4 regions of the Clostridium sp. Marseille-Q7071 genome follow, and region 3 is predicted to be linked to each of the others. Evidence: riboswitches for the same ligand, from Rfam matches in the RefSeq annotation. Region 3 holds a riboswitch; each other region holds the start of a gene.
What was found. A riboswitch is a leader RNA that binds a small molecule or an ion and turns the genes downstream of it on or off. The one in region 3 is predicted to bind cobalamin.
Positions count from the first base shown of each region.

Region 1: it holds a riboswitch for cobalamin, as region 3 does, so the genes downstream of both, ACWPW7_RS18840 (ABC transporter substrate-binding protein) here and ACWPW7_RS05980 (ABC transporter substrate-binding protein) in region 3, are expected to answer to the same signal.
Region 2: it holds a riboswitch for cobalamin, as region 3 does, so the genes downstream of both, ACWPW7_RS19105 (ABC transporter substrate-binding protein) here and ACWPW7_RS05980 (ABC transporter substrate-binding protein) in region 3, are expected to answer to the same signal.
Region 4: it holds a riboswitch for cobalamin, as region 3 does, so the genes downstream of both, ACWPW7_RS15515 (cobyric acid synthase) here and ACWPW7_RS05980 (ABC transporter substrate-binding protein) in region 3, are expected to answer to the same signal.

Region 1 is NZ_CBCOPR010000001.1:3,955,467-3,961,054, forward strand. Features, by position in the region: gene ACWPW7_RS18830 (ATP-binding cassette domain-containing protein) at 1-28, opposite strand, end outside; partial or broken gene ACWPW7_RS18835 (FecCD family ABC transporter permease) at 25-1,010, opposite strand; gene ACWPW7_RS18840 (ABC transporter substrate-binding protein) at 1,094-2,191, opposite strand; cobalamin riboswitch at 2,324-2,517, opposite strand; cobalamin riboswitch at 2,858-3,034, opposite strand; gene ACWPW7_RS18845 (alpha/beta fold hydrolase) at 3,275-4,087, opposite strand; gene ACWPW7_RS18850 (Xaa-Pro dipeptidyl-peptidase) at 4,651-5,588, shown strand, end outside.
Region 2 is NZ_CBCOPR010000001.1:4,017,815-4,023,402, forward strand. Features, by position in the region: gene ACWPW7_RS19095 (ABC transporter ATP-binding protein) at 1-420, opposite strand, end outside; gene ACWPW7_RS19100 (FecCD family ABC transporter permease) at 420-1,481, opposite strand; gene ACWPW7_RS19105 (ABC transporter substrate-binding protein) at 1,485-2,621, opposite strand; cobalamin riboswitch at 2,922-3,110, opposite strand; gene ribH (6,7-dimethyl-8-ribityllumazine synthase) at 3,513-3,974, opposite strand; gene ACWPW7_RS19115 (bifunctional 3,4-dihydroxy-2-butanone-4-phosphate synthase/GTP cyclohydrolase II) at 4,041-5,240, opposite strand; gene ribE (riboflavin synthase) at 5,253-5,588, opposite strand, start outside.
Region 3 is NZ_CBCOPR010000001.1:1,258,024-1,263,611, forward strand. Features, by position in the region: gene ACWPW7_RS05970 (ABC transporter ATP-binding protein) at 1-651, opposite strand, end outside; gene ACWPW7_RS05975 (FecCD family ABC transporter permease) at 653-1,699, opposite strand; gene ACWPW7_RS05980 (ABC transporter substrate-binding protein) at 1,717-2,724, opposite strand; cobalamin riboswitch at 3,002-3,185, opposite strand; gene ACWPW7_RS05985 (histidine phosphatase family protein) at 3,592-4,149, shown strand; gene ACWPW7_RS05990 (ABC transporter ATP-binding protein) at 4,781-5,588, shown strand, end outside.
Region 4 is NZ_CBCOPR010000001.1:3,268,950-3,274,537, reverse strand. Features, by position in the region: gene ACWPW7_RS15525 (haloacid dehalogenase-like hydrolase) at 1-842, opposite strand, end outside; gene ACWPW7_RS15520 (hypothetical protein) at 1,136-1,456, shown strand; cobalamin riboswitch at 2,222-2,398, shown strand; gene ACWPW7_RS15515 (cobyric acid synthase) at 2,516-4,018, shown strand; gene cbiB (adenosylcobinamide-phosphate synthase CbiB) at 4,034-4,996, shown strand; gene ACWPW7_RS15505 (pyridoxal phosphate-dependent aminotransferase) at 5,022-5,588, shown strand, end outside.

The sequences.
Region 1 (5,588 bases), 2.7 Mb from region 3:
CAAAGCTTAAATCCTTTATTTCAATCACATATAATTCCTCCCACCTTTAAAAATTAAAACTAGAAAAAAAGGAATTCCTATAAAAGATGTAACAATTCCTATAGGAATAATCACACCTGGAATAATGATTTTACTTACAGTAGAGGCTATGGACAAAATTAGTCCTCCTATTAATGCAGATATAGGTAGTAAAAATCTTTGTTCCTCTCCAACTAACATTCGCGCCAAATGTGGTGCCACTAATCCTATAAAGCCAATTGTGCCTACAAAACATATTGCTGTAGCTGAAAGCATTGAAATTAATACTATTGACATTCTTCTCATTTTCTGAACGTCCACCCCTAAACTTATTGCTTTGCTATCACTTAAACTTAAAGCTGTTAATTTCCATGCATTTTTTGTAAATATAATTAAACATAAAAATAATACAATTATTGTAATGAACAACTTTTCCCAAGTCGCTTTTGTTAAATCTCCAAAAGACCAAAACATAAACCCTTGTAATTCCTGTTCCGTTGCAATATATTGTAATACTGCTGTTAAAGCATTAAACATAAAACTTAAAGCTATTCCAAAGAGTACTATCGTACTCTTCCCAACATGCTTTTTTTGGTAAATAAGTACATTATAGTTGCTACAATCATAGTGCAGAAAAACGCATTTATAGGAATAGCAAGATTTGTAAACGAAGGTATAAATCTAACTCCTAAAATCATACCAGTTGCTGCACCAAAAGATGCAGCGGAAGATATTCCTAAAGTGTATGGACTTGCCATTGGATTCCTTAATATGGTTTGCATCTCACATCCACCTACAGCAAGAGCAGCTCCTACTACAATCCCCATCAATGCCATAGGTAATCTTATTCCCCATATAATAGTTTTCGTCATATCGTCTGGTGCTTTTCCTAATATAGTTCTAAATACCTCAGAAACGCTGAGACCTGATGATCCAATTAAGATATTAGCAAAAAATCCAACTATGATAGCAATAATTAAAAAAATTAATATTAGCTTTTTTTCTTTGCTAAGCTTTTATAAATATATATTGCTTCTTTATTTTGTGCAATCATGCCTTCCTCCATATCCTAACTTTATTTAAGTTGCGTTGACCAAACCCCATCATAATCAAAAACCATATATTTATCATAAAACTCTTTTAATGTTGCATCTGGATCAATATCTTCAAATTCTTTAGGATAATACCACTTAGCAAGTTGCATATTTGCATAGAAAGTTTCTAGGTTTAATGCTGTTGAATAAGATATAGCATATACTTTTTTATTTTTAACTGCTGATAAATTCTCCCATCCAGGTTGTTTTGCCACCATTTCCTGAAGATAAGTCTGAGCTTCTTCTTCATTTCCACCTAATCCTAAAGCATCACCACCCATTGTTATAACGTCAGGATCTCGCTTTAACAAATACTCCGGATCAATAGTTCCGCCATTTTCCAGTTTACCACTTGGTATATCATCTGCGATATCATGCCCTCCAGCATGCTTAGCAATTATTGCCCAACTCCAAAAAGATTTTGGAGTATCACCATGAAATGTTAGTTGATGAACAGTTGGTGCAGGAGTAGTTATATTTTCCAAACGCTTATTAACTAGTTCATATTTCTCACTAATAAAATCACATATTTCTTTTGCTCGTTCTTCTTTGCCTAAAACTTTACCAATAATTTCAATATTCTTTACTCTATCTTCTAATGGCTCAATATTATAACTTAAACAAACTACAGGTATTCCAACTTCTATAACTTTATCTAATGATTCCAAATTTTGATCAGACTTTTGATTAATTAATATTACTATATCAGGTTTTAGCGAAATAATTTTTTCAGCGTCATACCCACCGTTATTAGATATTTGAGGTAAATCTTTTAACTTAGGAAATTTTGCTCCATAAGTCTTATTAAATCCTTCAATTCCTCTATTACCACCTGATGTTGCAATAATCATGTCTGCCATTTCCTCTCCGCCAACAGCAAAAAGAGAATCAAACAGACTTCTGTTATTTACAACAATTCTTTTTACTGGTTTTTTAATGGTAACTTCTCTTCCTGCTATATCTGTAAAAGTAATTTCGGATTTAGATTGTGTATTAGTTTCTTTAGCTGAATCACATCCCACAAAACAACTAATAATCATAATAAAAGTTAAAAATATTATAAGTCTCTTTTTTTTCATTTTAATTCTCCCTTTGTCCCCTATTTGAATAAATATTAATATAAAATAAGAAAATCCTGTACTTTATAATGTGAAGTACAGGACTTTCTATTTAATAATAAAAATAACACTCCCTCCTCTGTCTCACGCAAAGTAAAGATATATAACAAGGCAGGTCTTCTGACTTAGCTTCATTGTAATAATTTATCTTCCCATACAATAATAGTACAGTGATCTTAATAATTATTACTCCACTTCACAGCGGCGGGACCGTTTAGGATTTTCACCTAATTCTCTATTATGTAAATATTTTTGTAATATTTACCACCTCAAAAAATATCCATATTTATAATTTTTTTACAAAATCTATTTTAGATTACCACAATTTTTGAAAAAGTTCAACAATTTTCTACATATTATGATAGTATATAACTAATTTTAATTTTTTCAGTATTTGGTTTTGATAATAGTTCAACATATACTTCATATAAATCCTTAATAATCTCTGGATTCAAAATGAATAAAGTTTGAATTGCTACGCTAAAACTCCTACAATAAATTAAAATTTTTTTTATGCTATTTTAAAAAATAAAAAACCTCCCATTAACAAATGAGAAGTTGATATAAACATATATTATGGTTGTATGCCAAAAAACCTTAATACACCTTATCTATCAACCGTAGAGTTATTAGTGTCCATTACAGGTATGTATTCTGACTCTGGTTCTTCAATCTTATAAACCTTCCCTCTAATAAGAAGTGGCATATCTTATAAAATCTCCCCAATACAGCGGCGGGACCGTACAGGATTTTCACCTGTTTCCATATTAAGCCTAATGAGGCACCTGAAATTTACAATATTAAATATTTACACACCTATTATAAGCATGTAAATTTTATTTGTCAATTTATCTATTATAGTATTCTAATCCACATTGCCAAAAAGTAAATTGATTTTCTACAATATAATTCCATAATACTTTTCTATTTTAAAAATTTATATTACTTCTTCATTCGTATAAACCTATAAGCATGTATATTAAACAAAACACGGGGTCCTTAAATTAGACCTCGTGTTTTCTTATTCTCTGCATGATAAAAGATTTATCTCTCAATAAATTTTATCAATTCCTTATTAAATTTTTCATGTTCTTCCCAGAATAATCCATGACCACTGTTTTCAAATGGCACAAGCTTAGAATTTTTGATTTCTTCCTTTTGTACAATAGCCAATGAAAACATACAAACTTTGTCATGAACACCATGAAGAATTAAAGTAGGAACATGTATTTTTCCGAGATCAGAAAACAAGCTCTCATCTCTAAGGGAAATTGCAAGTTTAGCTGTAGACCATCCTGCCGCCTGCAATCCTAATTGGAAAAACCAATCTGAGAAAGGTCCAGTTATATACTTAAAGAAAAACATATCTCCAAATTCCCGTAACATTTTAGGACGGTCATTATATGTTTCCTCAATTAGTTTAGTTACATCTTCCTTTGGTAATCCATAAGGGAAATTTGGACGTCTAGTAAAGCTTGGAGCTGCCGCAGCAAACAAAGCAAGTTTAGATACCCCATGCCCCTTATGACGAGCCATATATCTAATAGCAATTGCTCCTCCTACAGAATGACCAGCAAGTATAATATCTTGTAACTCAAGTGTTTCAATTACACAATGAACATCGTCAGCTAATCGATTGTAGTCATAGCCTTCCCATGGTTTATCTGAATTACCAAATCCTCTAATATCAATTCCAATGCATCTATATCCCATCTCTGGAAGTTTATTAAACTGATATTCAAACAAGTTATGATTTGCAGGCCAACCATGTATAAAGAGGATTATTTTCTCCCCCATTGGGTTAATATCCTCTACATAAATTCTTACCTCTGATTCTACTCTAATATAATATCCCACAGGAATTCCTCCATTAATAAAATTATCTCAGTAACATTTTATTCCTTTAATTTAAATAGGTGAATTATTTATCCATTTTCACCCAACTATCTTGATAACTAGATGAAAAATATACAAGTTCTAGCATTTTTTTCTAAAATCATATAGCTCCTTGAAAATTCTATTATACTAGAAAAAAATAGTAACACTGTATAGTAAAAATTAGAGATATAAAAATTAATTTTAAAGCCTTTATTATATTATACGAAGATTTAAAGTAGAGATTAATATGTCAAAAAATATAACTAGTATAGACATATAGAGGCAATATTTTCTTTTTTTCTACAAGTTTTACAGGTAATTTTTATGAATTTATCCCTATATTTGAATATTAGGTTATATTTTTATGATATAATTAAATCTTGAATGCATTCATTATTTTACCAGAGGGGAGATGATAAGAAATTCTTTAAAATTTTAAATTAAAATAAAAACTTTTAACAAAGTAACTGAAAAACAGGACAAAATTTGATAAGGCCAACTAATTAATTAGAGAGCCTGACATTTATTAGGGGGGATAAGTTGTGAAAAAGATTATATCTATTGTATTAACTTTTACATTAATGTTTTCAGTAACTCCAGTTGCATATGCTACAAATGATATTAAATCATCTACTAATATCATCAGTGAAGAAATGACTGCTATGAATAACCTTGGTCTAATTCAAGGCGATGAAAAAGGATTAACACCTGAATATGCAGCAAAACAACCTACAAGAATACAAGTTGCAACTATACTTTTAAGGTTAAATGGACTTGAAGATGAAGCTAAAAAATTTGAAGGAACAGAAAACTTTTCAGATTATAAATCAGTAAGTTCCATAGAAGAGAGAAATATACTTGCATATATAAAAGCAAATCCTAAAGCTTGCTTAATACAAGCTGATAAAGATAAATTTAACCCAAACAAATCTGTAAGTGAGGAAGAGTTTTATAAGATTGTTCTTCAGCTGTTAGGATATGAGCAAGGAAGCGATTTTACAAATAAAAATATAATAAAATTTTCAAAATCTATTGGTCTTAATCCTTCAGAAAAAAGTAAATTCACAAATGATGAATTTGCAAAAGCACTTAACGATTGTTTAAAAGCAAAGACAAAAAGTGGTCGTGAATATTTTGAAGTATTATTAGAATTTGGTTTTATGATGGATTTTAATAAAAATAAAGATGTACCAGAAATACTTGTATTTGACGGAAAGCCTCAACCTATATTTAAACATGATGAGGCTATTTATGAAAAAGTTTATGTGGAATCACCACAAGATACAGATCTTGATGGAAAGCGTGATTTACTTGAAGTATGGATAAAACGTCCTATTGAAACTGAAAAAGGAATGAAGGTTCCAGCAATATTTGAGGTAAGCCCTTATCGTCCTGGAACAAATGATGATCTTTATATCACTCATAATGTAGATAAAGATTTAACTGTAAGTCCACAAAGTAACATAACTTATGAAGATAT
Region 2 (5,588 bases), 2.8 Mb from region 3:
AAGTTGTTTTTCTCCACCACTTAAACTAGAAAACTTATTATAGCTTAGATGACTTAAATTTATTTTCTTTAATATTTTATTTGTTTCTTCTAGCTTATCTTTAGAAATCTTCCATCTTAGATCCTTCATATGTCCAAGCAATACCATTTCAAATACAGTTAAATTAGAGTTACTATTACTCATCTGTGGAACATAGGCCATTTTCTCTATAGGAATTTTTTCCTTTGGATTTCTGTCCATATGTATGGTTCCTTCATAATTGATCATTTTTGACATAGCCTTTATAAATGTAGTCTTTCCTGTACCATTTGGGCCGATAATAGAAGTTATTTCTCCCTCGTGAAAGGTAGCGGTAATATCTTTTAGTACTTCTTTATTTTTAAACTTAACTGAAACTTTTTCTGCTGTAATAAAACTCATTATTCTGCTCCTTTCGATAGTAATAAAAATAATAAGAATGGTACACCAACGATAGATGTAACAATTCCTATTGGTATTAAGGCACCTGGCTTTATTATTTTAGATATTATAGAAGCAACAACCATAATAAGAGCGCCAAACATGGCAGAAACAGGAGATAAATATCTTTGATCTTCTCCAACTGATAATCTAGCAAAGTGAGGAGAAATCAATCCTATAAATCCAATAGGTCCTATAAAAGAAACTGCCCCAGTTGTTAGTAAGGTTGCGATTGTAAATACTTTTAGTTTTAGCTTGTCTACATCTATTCCAAGGCTTCTTGCTCTTTCTTCACCAGCAGATAATGCGGTTATTTTCCACACTACTGTTGTGGTTAATAAAAGGCATATAATAAAAATTGACATTGTAACAAAAACACCAACCCAAGTAGATTTTAGTAAACTTCCAAACATCCAAAATACAATTTGTTGAGATACTTCTGGTGCAGACATATATTGAACTAAGGATTGCAGTGCCTGAAATAAAAAGTGAATAACAATCCCTGTTAATATCATTGTTATAGATTTCATCCCTTTATTTTTTCCTATAAAGTAAATACACATACTAGATATAAATGAAAATAAAAATGCCATCAGCGGTATAGAAAGCCAACCTATATTTCCAATAGTAAACCCTGTTAAAATAGCAAGTGAAGCTCCAAACCCTGCTGCTGAAGAAATGCCAAGAGTATATGGACTTGCTAAAGGATTATTAAGTATTGTCTGCATATGAGACCCTGCAAGACCTAATGAAGCTCCAACAAATACACATGTGAGGGTCATTGGCAGTCTTATAGACCACATCACAGCTGAATGTACACTTTTGTTCTTTGGTCCTTGTAACAATGTACTTATTACATCAGATAAGGACATACCAGATGGTCCAACAGCTAAATCTATGATACAAAATACAGCTAATAATGAAATTACAATAACAAATAAAAGAAGTCTTTTTTGATTGATATTTTTGTATATATGCTCTCCATTATTTAAATCTTCTAGTGCTTCTTTTTTATTTGTCATTATCTATTCCTCCTTTATCATAAAAGTACCCTCTGGTTTTACAGGTAAATACTTTGCATAGAACTCATTTAGGTTTGCTAATGGATCTACATCTGTAAACTTTTCTGGGTGAATAACTTTCGCAATATATTGAAGATATACGTAGTCATAAAGTGTTCTAAGTCCACTGTGGTCAACACCATATATTTCTTTATCCTTCACTGCATTTAAATTCTCCCAACCTGGTCTTTTCAAATACATATTCATTGTTTCTAAAGCTCTTTCTTTTTTAACATCAAATCCCATTTCAAATCTTTGTTTACCTTGATCTTTAGAATTGGTTTGTCCAGAAAAAATTATAAGCTGTGGATTGCTAGAAATAACATACTCAGGATTTAATGGTCCATAGTCTGTAATTTTTCCCTGTGCTATGTTGTTGCATTTTGCAGTTTTAAGTATATTTCCCCATAGAGAATCTCCATAAGAATTTCCATAGGTTTCTGGTCCTTGGCTTGCAAGCTCAAAATAAACAGATTTAAATTCACTTTCTGGTATTTCTTTTAACTTATTTTCAACATCTTCTGTCTGTTTTTTATAGTTTTCTATAAGTTCTTTTGCTCTTTCTTCTGTTCCAAGAAGCTTACCAAGTATTTCTGTGCTCTTTATATGTTTTTCTAAAGTAAATGAATTGTAATCAACTACTGCTATAGGTATTCCAAGATTTTTAATTGTGTTAATACCATCTCCTAATTTTTTTGCTTGATAAGGTGCAAGAATTACTAAATCTGGTTTGGCATCAATTAGCTTTTCCATACTGAAACTATCTAAATAAATTGAACCTGTATCTATACAGCCTTCTAAATTTGGAATTGCTTCTGCATATTTAGTCCACATTGCATTCATTAAATCTTTTGTTTCTCCTTTTGATATGGCAACGATTCTATCTAACTTAAAATCTCCAGATACAGCAAGATAATTTTCTATATAAAACCCTAAAAATATTTTTTCTGCTGGTTTTTCTAAAACAATTTTATCTCCGTTAATATCTTCTACCTCAATAACCTTACTTTCTGCAGACTCACTTTTCCCATCTCCTTGTGAGCAGCCCCCTAAACTTATAATCATTAATAAAGTTAATATAATACTAAATACTTTTTTCATAAGTATTCCTCCTAAATTAGTTCGGTAATTTGAAATTTTCCGATAATTGTAATGTGATTAAAACTATTTCTCAAATTTTTATCATTCTTATATAATTTTATGTGCATTTTAAAATGTATATTATTAATTGATAACGCACATTATTTGCATTATACAAACCTTTTTCTCTAAGAAAACCTTTCACCTCCTATAAAATAAATTATTTTTTCATAAATAATAGCCCTTTAACAACAGTTAAAGGGCTATTTATCCAAAAAAATATTTTTCAAACATTTATACCCCCCCATCGCTCGTAGAGTTATTAGTATACTAAAACAGGCAGGTCTTCTGGCTTAAGCATCAACATTCCTGCAGCCTTCCCAGTTTCCCAGTGGCGCAATTGCAGGAACTCATCTATTACAGTGGCGGGACCGCGTGGGATTCAAACCCACTTCCCTTTTAATTAATAGATATTAAAATATCTATCAAACCTATTTTCAATATATTCAATTTTCCAAAATCATTTTAGCACATTATGGTTACATTTAGCAAATACTTTTTAATATTCCATGATAAAGACCATACAATTTAGATTCTTAAGAGTCCAAATTGTATGGTTTTTTGTCTATTTAATTACATTTTTCACTTCAATGCTATAACGCAAAATTATGATAAGTAAAGTCTTTTAAAATTTTAGTTAATTTATTAAATCTGCTAGTAAATTCAATAATTGATATTGCTCATGAACCTAATTTCCACACTTCAATAAATAATTAAAATTCTTGGATATACTTTATATATAACTATTTTTTCTCTAACTTTATCACACACTCAAAATGTATTATAAAATATACTCTGAAATCCTCTTCCTTATGAAAACCTAATCAAATAGGTTGATTAACACTACTTAAACTAAATATTTTTAATCAAATTAACCATTTCAATTGCTGTACAAGCAGCATCATATCCTTTATTTCCAGCCTTTGTACCCGCTCTTTCAATAGCTTGTTCAATGTTATCTGTTGTAAGCACTCCAAAAATCGTAGGGATTCCTGTTGCTAACCCTATAGAAGCAATTCCTTTTGATACCTCTGCACACACATAGTCATAATGGGTAGTAGAACCTTTAATAACTGCTCCAAGACAAATAACTGCATCATATTTTCCAGATGACGCCATCTTTTGTGCCACTAATGGAATTTCAAAAGCTCCTGGAACCCATGCAAGGGTAATATCATCATCATTAACTCCATGACGTATTAATGCATCCTGAGCTCCCGATATTAATTTTGATACAATAAATTCATTGAATCTTGCTGCTACAACTCCTACTTTTATATTGCTTGCTACTACATTTCCTTCCAATTTTCTCATTTCTTTTCCTCCAATTATTCTTTATAATTTTCTTCCCTTAACCATGAATACTTTCGTCATATCACACTAATAAGTTGTCATATGTTCCATCTTTATTTGTTTAGTCATAAGGTAAAATCTATCATCTTTGTTAGGATTAATTTGAATAGGAACACGCTTTTTTATAGTAATACCGTAATCAGCTAGTCCTGTTATCTTTTTAGGATTATTTGTTAAAAGTAAAAGTTCTGTTGCTCCTAAATCATATAATATTTGAGCACTAATTCCATAGTCTCTTAAATCTTCTGGAAAACCAAGCTTAATATTAGCCTCTACCGTATCACACCCATGTTCTTGAAGTTCATAGGCCTTTAACTTATTGATAAGTCCTATTCCTCTTCCCTCTTGACGCATATACAGAATAATTCCTCTTCCTTCTTTTGCAATAGCTTTCATAGCAGTATCAAGTTGTTCACCGCAGTCACAGCGACGGGAGCCTAATATATCACCAGTTAAACATTCAGAATGGAGACGACATAAAACAGGTTCTCCATCAGCCACATCTCCCATTACTAAAGCTACATGCTCCTCTCCATTTAATGTGTTTTCATAACCATAAATAGTAAATTCGCCGTACTTGGTAGGTAGCTTTGCTTTTGCACTCTTCTTTATAACACTTTCTTCTTTTAATCGATAAGATACTAAATCTGCAATAGTTATCACCGTTAATTTATGTACTTTTGCAAATTCCAAGAGTTCTGTGGTACGCATCATCATTCCATCTTCTCTCATAATTTCGCAGCATAATCCACATTCTTTAAGTCCTGCAAGCTTTACCAAATCAACAGTTGCTTCCGTGTGTCCCCTTCTTTCAATTACGCCGCCATCTTTTGACTCTAAAGGAAACATATGACCAGGACGTCTAAAATCTTCCGGCTTAGCATCATCTTCTACCGCTTTTATAGCAGTAATGGATCTTTCATAAGCAGAAATCCCTGTAGTGGTATCTACATGGTCGATAGAAACAGTAAAAGCTGTAGAATGATTATCTGTATTATTGTTTACCATCTGCTCTAATCCAAGCTTCTTAGTTAACTTGGCACTCATAGGCATACATATTAATCCTTTTCCATAACATGCCATAAAATTTACATTTTCCTGTGTTGCAAATTCTGCTGCACATACTAAATCTCCTTCATTCTCTCTGTCAGGGTCATCGATAATTAGAACGATTTTTCCACTTCTGATATCTTCTATTGCTTCTTCTATTGTGTTTATTTTTTTCATAATATCATCCTCCTAAAAACCATGTTCGATTAAAAACTGTTCCGTAATCTTACTATTTTCTTCTGATTCCTTTGATTTTAAAAGCTTTTCAACATATTTTCCTACCATATCACATTCCAAATTTACCTTATCACCAATTTTCTTATAAGATAAAATAGTTTCTTTTTGCGTATGAGGTATAATTGATACTTTAAATCCCTCTTCATCTACACAGGCAATGGTCAGACTGATTCCATCTATTGCAATAGATCCCTTTTCCACAATATAGCAAAGCTGTTTTTTATCTGTGGTAATGGTGTACCAAACAGCATTGTCATCTTTTCTTATGTGCGATATGCATCCTATCCC
Region 3 (5,588 bases):
TTCTGGCTTTCCAAAATCTAGTATTGTTCCATTTTTCATTATAATTATTTTATCGCAATAATAGCAAGCAATATTTAAATCGTGAATTGCTGAAAATACTGTTAAATTTTGAGATTTTATTATGTCCATTATTTGTAGTTGATATCCAATATCAAGGTGGTTAGTTGGTTCATCAAGAATCATAAAATCACTTTCTTGAGCTAATGCTCTTGCAATTAAAACTCTCTGTTTTTCTCCACCAGATAAATTTAAAAAATTTCTATCTTTAAAATCTAACATTCCAACTTTTTCTAAACAATTTTCAGCGAGTTCTATGTCATTAGAATTGTTATTTTCAAATAAACTTTTATGTGCAAAACGACCTATTAACACCATATCTATAACTTTAAAGTCAAATTCAGGTCTATTTTCTTGAGCTACTACTGACATATTCTTAGCAATTTCTTTATTAGATAATTTTTTTAAGTTTATATTGTTTAAGAAAACCTCACCTTTATCTGGTGTACAAACTCTATATATATTTTTAAGTAAAGTTGATTTGCCACTACCATTTGGTCCTATAATTCCAACAAAATCACCTTTATTTATTTCTAGATTTATATTTTCTAATATATGCTTATATTGTAAATCTTTTACGCTTAATTTGACCATGTTAACCTCCAAAAGAATATTTACTCTTTTTTAATAGAAGTAAGAAGAATGGTGCGCCAATGAAAGCCGTAACAACACCTATAGGAAGTTCTTCAGGAGAACCAATTATTCTTGCAAGTATATCAGACCATATTAAGAATAAAGACCCTAAAAGAATAGTTAATGGAATAAGCTTTTTATGCACAGAACCAGCAATAGTCCTTGAAATATGAGGAATTACAAGACCAACAAAGCCTATTATCCCACTTAGAGATACCATAATTCCAGTTAATAGTGTACTTGTAGCTATTATTATTTTTTTCAAAAGTTTAATGTTAACACCTAAAGTTATAGCTGCATCTTCACCAAGTAAAATTGCATCCAATGTTTTATGAATTATTAAAGCTATTATGGAGGAAACTACTAAAACTAAAAAAGCTAAAAGTAAGTCATTCCATTTAGCACCAGCAAGTGAGCCAGTCATCCAAAACATTACAGAGTAAAGCTTTCTAACATCTTTGGCTTTAAACATAACAAAGTTTGTTATAGCTGAGAATACAGATGCTACTGCTACTCCTGTTAAGACCAATCCAGAAGAAGAAAAATTTCCCTGACTACTTGAAATAATAAAGACAATTATTGAAGAAAGTAATGCTCCAATAAAAGCACCTAAATGTACAGATAAGATAGGGAATGATAGTGTACTACCTAGTAAAATAGTTAGTACAGCCCCGGTTGAAGCACCGGAAGATATTCCAAGTATATAAGGGTCAGCTAGAACATTCTTTGTTAATGCTTGCATTAATACACCAGATAAAGATAGACCAGCACCAACAATCGCGGCAAGAAGTACTCTCGGAAGTCTTAATTGCCACACTATATTTTCTACAGAGTTAGACCAAGTTTTTGGAAAAAATTCTTTGTTTGATATATTATTAATTATTATTTTACATAATTCAGTACCACTTATATTTATAGATCCTACATTAACAGCAATTATTATAGAAACTATTAAAAATAGAATTAAGGATATGTATATAAAGGGAAAGGTAAGTTTATTTTTTTTCATGTCAATAACTCTCCATGTCAATTCTTAAAAGCTTCTGGATGGAATTTTTCAGCCATAGTTTTTATTGCATTAGAGTTTCTTACACCTGCAACAACATCTGAAAGTCCTAAAACAAAAATATTATTATTTTTTATTGCATCTACATCTTTTAGAGCTGCATTATTTTTTAAAAAGTTTATTTTTTCTTCTACGTTATCAGCAGCATTGTATTGCATAACAATTATGTATTCAGGATTTCTATTTACAACTTCTTCCCAAGTTACATTAGCCCATGGTTTTTCACCATCTTTAAATATATTCACACCACCAGCAAGCCTAATTAAATCTGTTGGTAAACCATTACAAGATGTAAATGGTGAATCTTCTCCAGAGTCATAAATAAAAGCTCTAACTGGTTCTTTGTCTTTAGGAACAGCAGATGAAATATCTTCAATTTCTTTTTTCATTTTTGATATAACATTACTTGCATTTTCTTTTACATTAAATATATTTCCTAGATTAGTAAAATCTTCATAAACAGTTTCCATCGTTGCATTAGGACTTTCACATTTTGGAACATAAATTTTTATTTCATTTTCTTTGCAGAACTCAGCATTAAAGTTGTTTTCTGTAAAGGTAGACATCCATCCAGTTATAAAATCTGGTTCTACGCCAAGTAAAGTTTCTTTTGAAGGCATTAAGTCAGCTAACTCATTTAATTTAGCATGGGCGTCTTTATATTCCGGCAATATCTCATTGTCTTGAAAGGAATATCCAGCTATGGAGTTTTCTAAACCTAAAGCAAGAAGCATCTCTGTTGTAAAACCACTTAAACTTGCAGCTTTCTTAGGAGCTTCAGAGAAAACTTCATCTGCCTTTCCAAAAGGTAAGTCATTATTAATTGTAACTTGAGCATAAGCTTTAGTATCAGAGGTTGATTCTACAGAATTTGAAGCATTATTTTCATTTGCATTACCACATCCTCCTAACATAGTTGCAGTTAAAGAAACCGCTAAAATCAATGAATAAATTTTTTGTTTTTTCATCTTAAAATTCCCCCATTATTTTTTAGAATTGTAATGTGTTATTTATATATTTAAATAAAATATTTTATTTATTAACTTTAAAAAAATAGCAATAGAAAGCTATTAAAATTAAGTTTTTTATTAATTTTTAAAATAAAAAAAGTATCTTAAGAATTAAGATACTAAAAGATGTAATGCTAAAATAATAAATCTATTTCTAATATTTAAACTATAAATAAAATAAGACAATACCATATAGTTAAATTAGCAACCTTAAAATACCTTATCCTAGTAAGTGATTTTAAAACCTATATTGGCAGGTCTCCTGACTTAGATTCATCATAAGTTTTTACCTTCCCACAAAAAAAATGCAGTGGCATAACAAAAATTTACTCTTCAATACAGTGGCTGGACCGTAAGGGATTTTCACCCTTTTCCCTTTTAAGAAATACCTATATTTCACCAAAATAGTTAATATATTTAATTTTAAATAAAGATTTACAATTACTTCATCAGGATTATAACACAAAATTTTACAAAAAGTATATTTCAGAAAATTTAAATTATTGCAAAATGCATTTGTTTCTTTATATAATTTATTTACTATAAGCAATAGATATAATAAGCAATAGATATAAATTATATATAGTATTAAGAGAGTAATAGTATTATAACAGTATAAAGAAAAATTGTAAATATTTTGATATAATTGGCATGAAAGATTCTGGCAAAAATTTAATTATAACTAATAGTGTTGAAGAGTAAAAATCTATAATTATAAGAAAAATTGATTTAAGGAAATATAAAAATAAGAAAGGAGAAGCCACTAAATAAAATTGTATACAAAAAGAAAAGTGTTCATAGAAATATATTTTTAGTGGCAAAATAATGATGATAACAAATATTTATTTAGTTAGACATGCTCATTCTAATTACAACGCTGATGAGCTAAATAGATCCTTATCTAATAAAGGAATTATAGACAGAAATAAAATTACGGAAATACTTGCAAAAGAAAATATAGATTTAGTAATTTCTAGTCCTTATAAAAGAGCAATAGAAACTGTAGAAGTTGTAGCAAATTTAATAAATAAAAGTATAATTATAGAGGAAGGCTTTAAAGAAAGAAAATTATGTGAATATCCTGTGGATAATTTCGAGGAAGCTATAACAAAATTGTGGACAAATCCAAGCTTTTATTTTGAAGGTGGAGAAAGTAATATAGAAGCACAAGCAAGGGGCGTTAATTCCTTAAATAATATATTAGATAATTATAGTGGAAAAAATATAGCTATTGGAACTCATGGTAATATTATGGTGCTTATTATGAATTATTATTGCAAAAAGTATGATTTTGATTTTTGGAAGGAACTTAAGATGCCTGATGCTTATAAGTTAATTTTCGAGAATAAAAAGCTCTTAGCTATAGAAGCAGTTAGTAAATAAAGGTATAAATAAGTTATTTACTACAAATATTTAATAGAAGTTTATAATAAAATTATTAAAATTATGATTATTTAATGAAATTTAAAAATAATATGAATTTTTTATTAATATGTTAATAAAAAGTTAAAATGTATAAATAAAATAATATATTGACATAAATATCTAGATATAGCTATACTTAGTACATGGGTGTAAAACCTAAATATGATTAATTTATAAAAGGAGGTAGTAAGATGTTAAACAGATTAATAAGTATAGGATCCAAATTTAATATTGTATTAACTAATACCCTACCTCATGATATAGGTTTATCATAGCCTTTTTGTGTAAATTTTAGTCCTAGGGTATTCCTAGGACTTTTTTATGCATTAATAGCTGTATTTTCCTGTTTATCAATGGGAAAATACGGCTTTTTTTCATCTCTGGGGATTCTATATTAAGTAAAAATTGGATAATCATTCTAGGTAGATTGTTCAAAAAACATTTGTAACAATGTGCAATTTTAAACTTGTGTTTAGAACTAAAAAAATAAATATAAATTTTAAAATTTTCTATAGCAGTTTAGAAGGTGTTGAAAATTGTACGTTGTTTATTTTAAAAAGTGACTTGTAGCTGGAGGGGGCGATTTACGTTGAAGAAAATTTTAAGCTACACAAAAAATTATAAACTAATAACACTAATTGGAGCATTAGCTATGATTATTATAATTGGTGTTGACTTAGTAACTCCTTATATTACAAAACTATTTATTGATGATGTAATTGTAAAGGGAAATTATGAAATACTAGGAATGTTGCTCAAAGGTATTGCAGTAATAGCATTTACAAAATTTATATTTGGATATGTAAAGGAATTTATGTTTGATTATCTTGGAAGAAAAGTTGCAGGAGATCTAAAACAAAATCTTTTTGATCATATTCAAAGCTTATCTTTTTCATATTTTGATAATATGAATACTGGTGAACTTATGTCTAGAGTTGGTGAAGATGTAGACAATATTTGGGGAGTTATGGGTTTTGGAATGAGATTATTTATAGAAAATATTGTTTACTTTGTTTTATCTACAGTTATCTTACTAAGAATGAATGTACTTTTAACAGTAATTGCACTAATTACTATGCCAGTTATAGCTTTTATAACTGTAAAGCTTGAAAAGCAATTAGACTCAGTTTTTGAAAAAATAAGTGATCATACAGCAGTATTAAATACTACTGCTCAAGAAAATATTGCAGGGGTTAAACTGGTAAAAGCCTTTGCAAGAGAAAAGCATGAAATATTAAAATTTCTTAAGTTTAACAATAAAAATTATGATCTTGCTGTTGAGCGGTCAAAAATTTGGGGAAAGTTTTATCCTATAGAAGAATTTTTAGGAAATTTATCTGTACTTTTAGTTAATGGTGTAGGTGGAATATTAGTTATTAGAGGCAATTTAACTGTAG
Region 4 (5,588 bases), 2.0 Mb from region 3:
ATTCCATTATCCATTAAAGTTTTGTAAAGGTTTTGTTGTTCTTTTATTGTTCTTAAACCAGAGTGGAATTTAACTGAAACAACGCCAGCTTTACCTGCTAATTCCTTTGGACTAGTCCAAGTTTCTTCACCAAGTTCATGGTTTAACCAATAATCATTTGATTTTTCAGTTAACTCAGAAACTTCCTTTTCAGTCATCCCTGCAAATAGGTAAGTTACCCATGGATAGCTTACATCAGAACTAAAAGATTCACCGATTGAATTATAAAGGTATCTAGTTTTAGCTATAAAATCTTTGTATTCAGGAGTAGCTTTAATCTCATCTAAAGATTTAGTTCCTTTGAAACCTTTATAGTTTTCATATAAGAATTTGTAGTCAGAATCAATATCAGCACCAACTAATTCGATGTTAACAGGTTTTCCTTCATCGTTATTGCAGGCTTCTACAAAGTTGTCCTTTGGAATGTTTATTCTAATAGTGTTGCTAAATTCTTCAGGAGTCATTTTAAATTCAAGATTTTCTAACTGATATGCAAGTAACGCTTCTTCAACATCATTGATTATTGATGTGTTATCCCAGTCAAATACAGCGTAAGGCTTTTTCTTTTCATCATAATCCTTACTGTTTTTGCCGTATTTCTCTATAAGGTCTGTTAAAGCAGCATAATTTTCAGGAGCCCAGTTACCCTTTTCAAGTTTAACTTCCTTTTTGTTATCAGTTTGTTCTACTTTAGTGTCATTTTTAGTTCCTTCTGTTTTAGCAGAATTTCCACATGCAACTAAAGAAAAAGACATAATGCATGCTAATGATAAGCCAAGAGTTTTTCTTTTAAAATTATTCATAAGTTATCTCTCCTTATTTGTGTCATTTGTGATTTCATTTTTAATAGAAATAGTTAAATATGCCAAATAAAACTTATTGTTAAAACTTATTAACCATACTTAACATAAACTTTACAATTAATTTATATAACGAGCATCAAAAAATGTCAATATAAAGTTGGGTTTCCCTATTCTTGGAATTAATTTTAAATTTAATTTAAAGACTTTCTAAAAAATATGAAAACGAGCTATGCATTAGGAGTTGTATCTTCTCATGAACAAGATAAGAGCAGCCAAGAGTTATAAGAGATGCTATGAAATCAAGAGTTAATATAAATGAGCAGATTAAATTAGATGAGATTAAAATCACAATGATAGAGGAGCATTGTCTTTTAATTGTTATAAATCAGGCAGAAGAAGCTGCAGATACCTTAGCAGTTCTAAAATTTACAAAATCAAAGGCAGCAAGAATTATTATTGTAACTAATATAGTAGGAATCATAGTCTCAAGAGAAGTAGAAGAAGTCCTAAACAATAAAGATGCTCTACAAAGATCCGCAAGCTTATGCAGGGGGAGCATTAGAAAAAAGCAAATAATTAGTGAGAATGGGATATGGATTGTCAGCACTTTTTAATAAAATTTTTATTTGGTCATTAGGTGTCATATAATTGGGAGCACTGTGAATACGTTTATAATTAAACCTGAATTATTCACCAAATTTATTTCAATATTATATTAGCTGTTATACTTTGGTGATTAATTTTTTGCTTCAACTTAGAAATTTTTCATATGAAATCTTTAATTTCTTATTTTTAGTCTGATCATATCTTAAAAATGATATATTTTCACTAAGGAGCATCTTAAATTAATTTATATTCTATGAAATAAAGACTTTAGATCCATTAAGAGATATGGAAGCTGTAATAAAAATGATGAAAAGTTACAAGAAATTGTTTCAGTAGTTTCTCATGCTACTATATTTAGAAATGATAGTGAAAGAAATCCACAAATTTTCGTTGATGTTTTCAATTTAACTATAGCTAAATTAATGAGATTGACTCCAAACGTTTCTTATGTTCATAGTGTGGGCATAAAAATTCAGAAGTAAAAAAAATTAGCGCTTAGAGAATGGAATTGTATAAATTGAAGGTATACCACCATAGAGAAATAAATGCTAATAAAAATCTACTAAAATTAGTAATATAATAGTGGTTATTGAGGCTGGAATGACCTTGTGACTAAGGTAAAGTTGTTCCAATAGAAATATTAATCATGATGTTATGATTTAAATGAAGGAATTGGTAATAGTTCATAAAGTTACATAACTTGACACGGAATTAATTTAAATCTATAATTTTAGTTGTAACATATTTAAATTGAGATTAAGGAATAATAAAAATTAAATAATAAGAATTTAGGTGCTTTTATAAGTGAAAAGGGAATGTGGTTAAACTCCACAGCAGCCCCCGCTACTGTAAATGATGACGAACCTTAAATTACACCACTCTTTTAAAGGGGAAGGTTAAGGAGAGAATGAATCAAAAGCCAGGAGACCTGCCTAAATCTTAGATAAAAGCTTTCGGAGGGAAAGTTCTATTAGTATGAGGGGACATTCTGCAGATTATTTATACAAATAGAGGTGAACTTAGAGAGTTTGCCTCTATTATTTTTTTATTTGAAAGGGAGTTTTAATATGGCAAAGATAATGGTGCAAGGAACAGCATCTTCCGTAGGCAAGAGTATATTAGTTACAGCACTATGTAGAATTTTTAAACAAGATGGATATAAGGTATGTCCATATAAATCACAAAATATGTCATTAAATTCATACATAACTTTAGATGGTAAAGAGATGGGACGTGCGCAAGTATTGCAAGCTTATGCTTGTGGATTAGAGCCAGAAGTATACATGAATCCTATACTATTAAAGCCAACTAGTGATAAGAAGTGTCAAATAATTGTAAACGGAGAGGTTTACGGAAATAGCACAGCAATGGAATATCATAATATGAAATTAGAGTTTAAAGATATGCTAAAAACTCAATTTGAAGAGTTAGAAAATCAATTTGACATTATAGTTATGGAAGGTGCAGGTAGTCCAGCAGAAATAAATTTACGAGATAGAGATATAGTAAATATGGGAATGGCAGAACTTGTAGATGCGCCTGTAGTCTTAGTTGGAGATATTGATAAAGGTGGAGTTTTTGCTTCATTAGTAGGAACACTAATGCTTCTTACGGAAGAAGAAAGAGAAAGAGTAAAGGGAACTATCATCAATAAATTTAGAGGTGATGTAGATATATTAAAGCCAGGTATTGACATGCTTGAGGATATATCTAAAAAACAGTGTATAGGAGTTGTACCACATTGTACATTAGCTCTAGAAGATGAGGATGGAGCTGTAGAATTAAATAAAAAGATAACAAATAAAATTGATATAGCTGTTATTAAACTTCCTAGAATCTCAAATTTTACTGATGTAGATGCACTTAAAAATGAAGAAGATGTTTCAGTAAGATTTATAACTTCTGTAGAAGAATTTAAAAATCCTGATTTATTAATTATACCAGGAAGTAAAAATACCATTGAAGATTTAAATGCACTTAAAACTTCTGGACTTTTTGATAAGATTAAAGAATATAGCAAAAATGGAGAAATAATAGGAATTTGTGGTGGATATCAAATGTTAGGCAAGAAAATCACAGATCCATATGGTGTAGAAACAGAACTATTAGAAATAGAAGGATTAGGACTTTTAGACATAGAGACAGTCTTTGAACAGAAAAAGGTAACTACTAGAGTAGAAGCTGATTTAATTGATAATAAAGTCTTCGCCACTGATAGAGATAAATTATCTGTATACGGTTATGAAATTCATATGGGGATTTGCAAATACGGTAAAAATGCCAATCCACTATTTAATATAAAGACTCAAAATACAAAAGAAGTAAATTATAATGATGGAGCTATTAATGAATATGGCAATATAATGGGATCTTATATCCACGGAATTTTTGATAAAACAGATTTTAGAGAAGTTATAGTTAACAAGCTTAGAAGTAAAAAGGGTATAGAATTAAAAGAATCAAAACCATATGAAAGTTTAAGAGAAGAAGAACTTGATAAACTTGCAGATTTAGTAAGAAAAACTTTAGATATGGATGAAATATATAAAATCATGGGAATTAAAAGATAGTTAGGAGATAAAATAATGTTTAATTTTAATTTGAAAGCTAACATTATTTACGTATTAATAGCTATGATTATAGACTTCGTTTTGGGGGATCCTGCTTGGCTTCCTCATCCAATTATCTATATTGGGAAGCTTATAGCTAAGTTAGAAAACTATTTTAGAAAAGGTGAAAAAAGTGATGAAGGCTTAAGAATCTGTGGAGGATTAATTGTTTTAATAGTATGTTTTGTAACTTATACTATTCCTTATGCCTTATTAAAATTATCATTGATTAATGAATATTTATTTCATGGTTTAAATATCTTTATAATTTGGACTACATTAGCAGCAAAAAGTTTACATGGTGCGGCTATTGAAGTTTATAAATCTTTAGAAAAAAGAGATATAAAGGATGCAAGGGTAAAGCTTTCTTATATAGTAGGTAGAGATACAGCTAGCCTTGAAGAAGATGAAATTATAAGAGCAGATATAGAAACTGTAGCAGAAAATGCTTCTGATGGTATAATTGCTCCTATGTTTTACGCTATATTAGGAGGAGCTCCACTAGCTATGATGTATAAAGGCGTTAATACTATGGATTCAATGCTAGGATATTTGAATGAAAAGTTCAAATATATTGGTTTTTTCCCAGCTAAAGTAGATGATTTGTTCAATTTAATACCTGCAAGACTTACAGGAATTTTAATGTGCTTAACTTCTTTTGTTGTAGGTGGAAATATAGAAGATAGCTTTAGAATAATGATTAGAGATAGGAAAAATCATAAGAGTCCAAACTGTGCTTATCCTGAGGCGGCAGCAGCAGGTGCAATGAAAATTCAACTTGGTGGAACAAATGTTTATTTTGGAGAGATAGTATATAAGCCAACTCTTGGAGATAGAATTAAAAACTTAGAAGCTAGAGATATAAAGCAAAGTATAAAGCTTATGTATTCAAGTGAGATATTGTTAGTACTTGTATCATTAATTTTGGTGGTAATTTAAAAAAACTAGTTAGGACGTGAAGAAATTGAAGCATGGTGGAGATATATATAGTGAAGGATTATTAAAAGGAAGAAAACTATTGGATTTTAGTTCTAATATAAATCCTCTCGGTGTACCTAAAGGATTTATTGAAAATATTAATGAAGGAATAGAAATGCTTCAAGTTTATCCTGATATAAAATATAGAACATTAAAGGATAACATAATTAATTATTTAAATAAATGTAGTTATTATTTTGGAGGAGAAACTAATGAGTTTAATTTAACTCATGAAAATATTTTATTAGGGAACGGAGCTTCCGAAATAATAGATCTAGCTGTTAGATATTTAAAGTCTATAACTATAGTAGTACCTTCCTTTGTAGAATATGAAGATAATAGTCATAGATATAATTTAGAAGTAAGTTATTCATATTTAAAAGATGATTTTACTTATGACTATGAGGATATATTAAGTAAATTAAATAATAGTGAAGGTCTTATAATTGGAAATCCTAATAATCCTAATGGTTCAATTATAGATAAAGAAAAGTTTACAAGTATTTTAGATTTTTGTGAAGAAAATAATAAGATAGTTCTAATAGACGAAGCT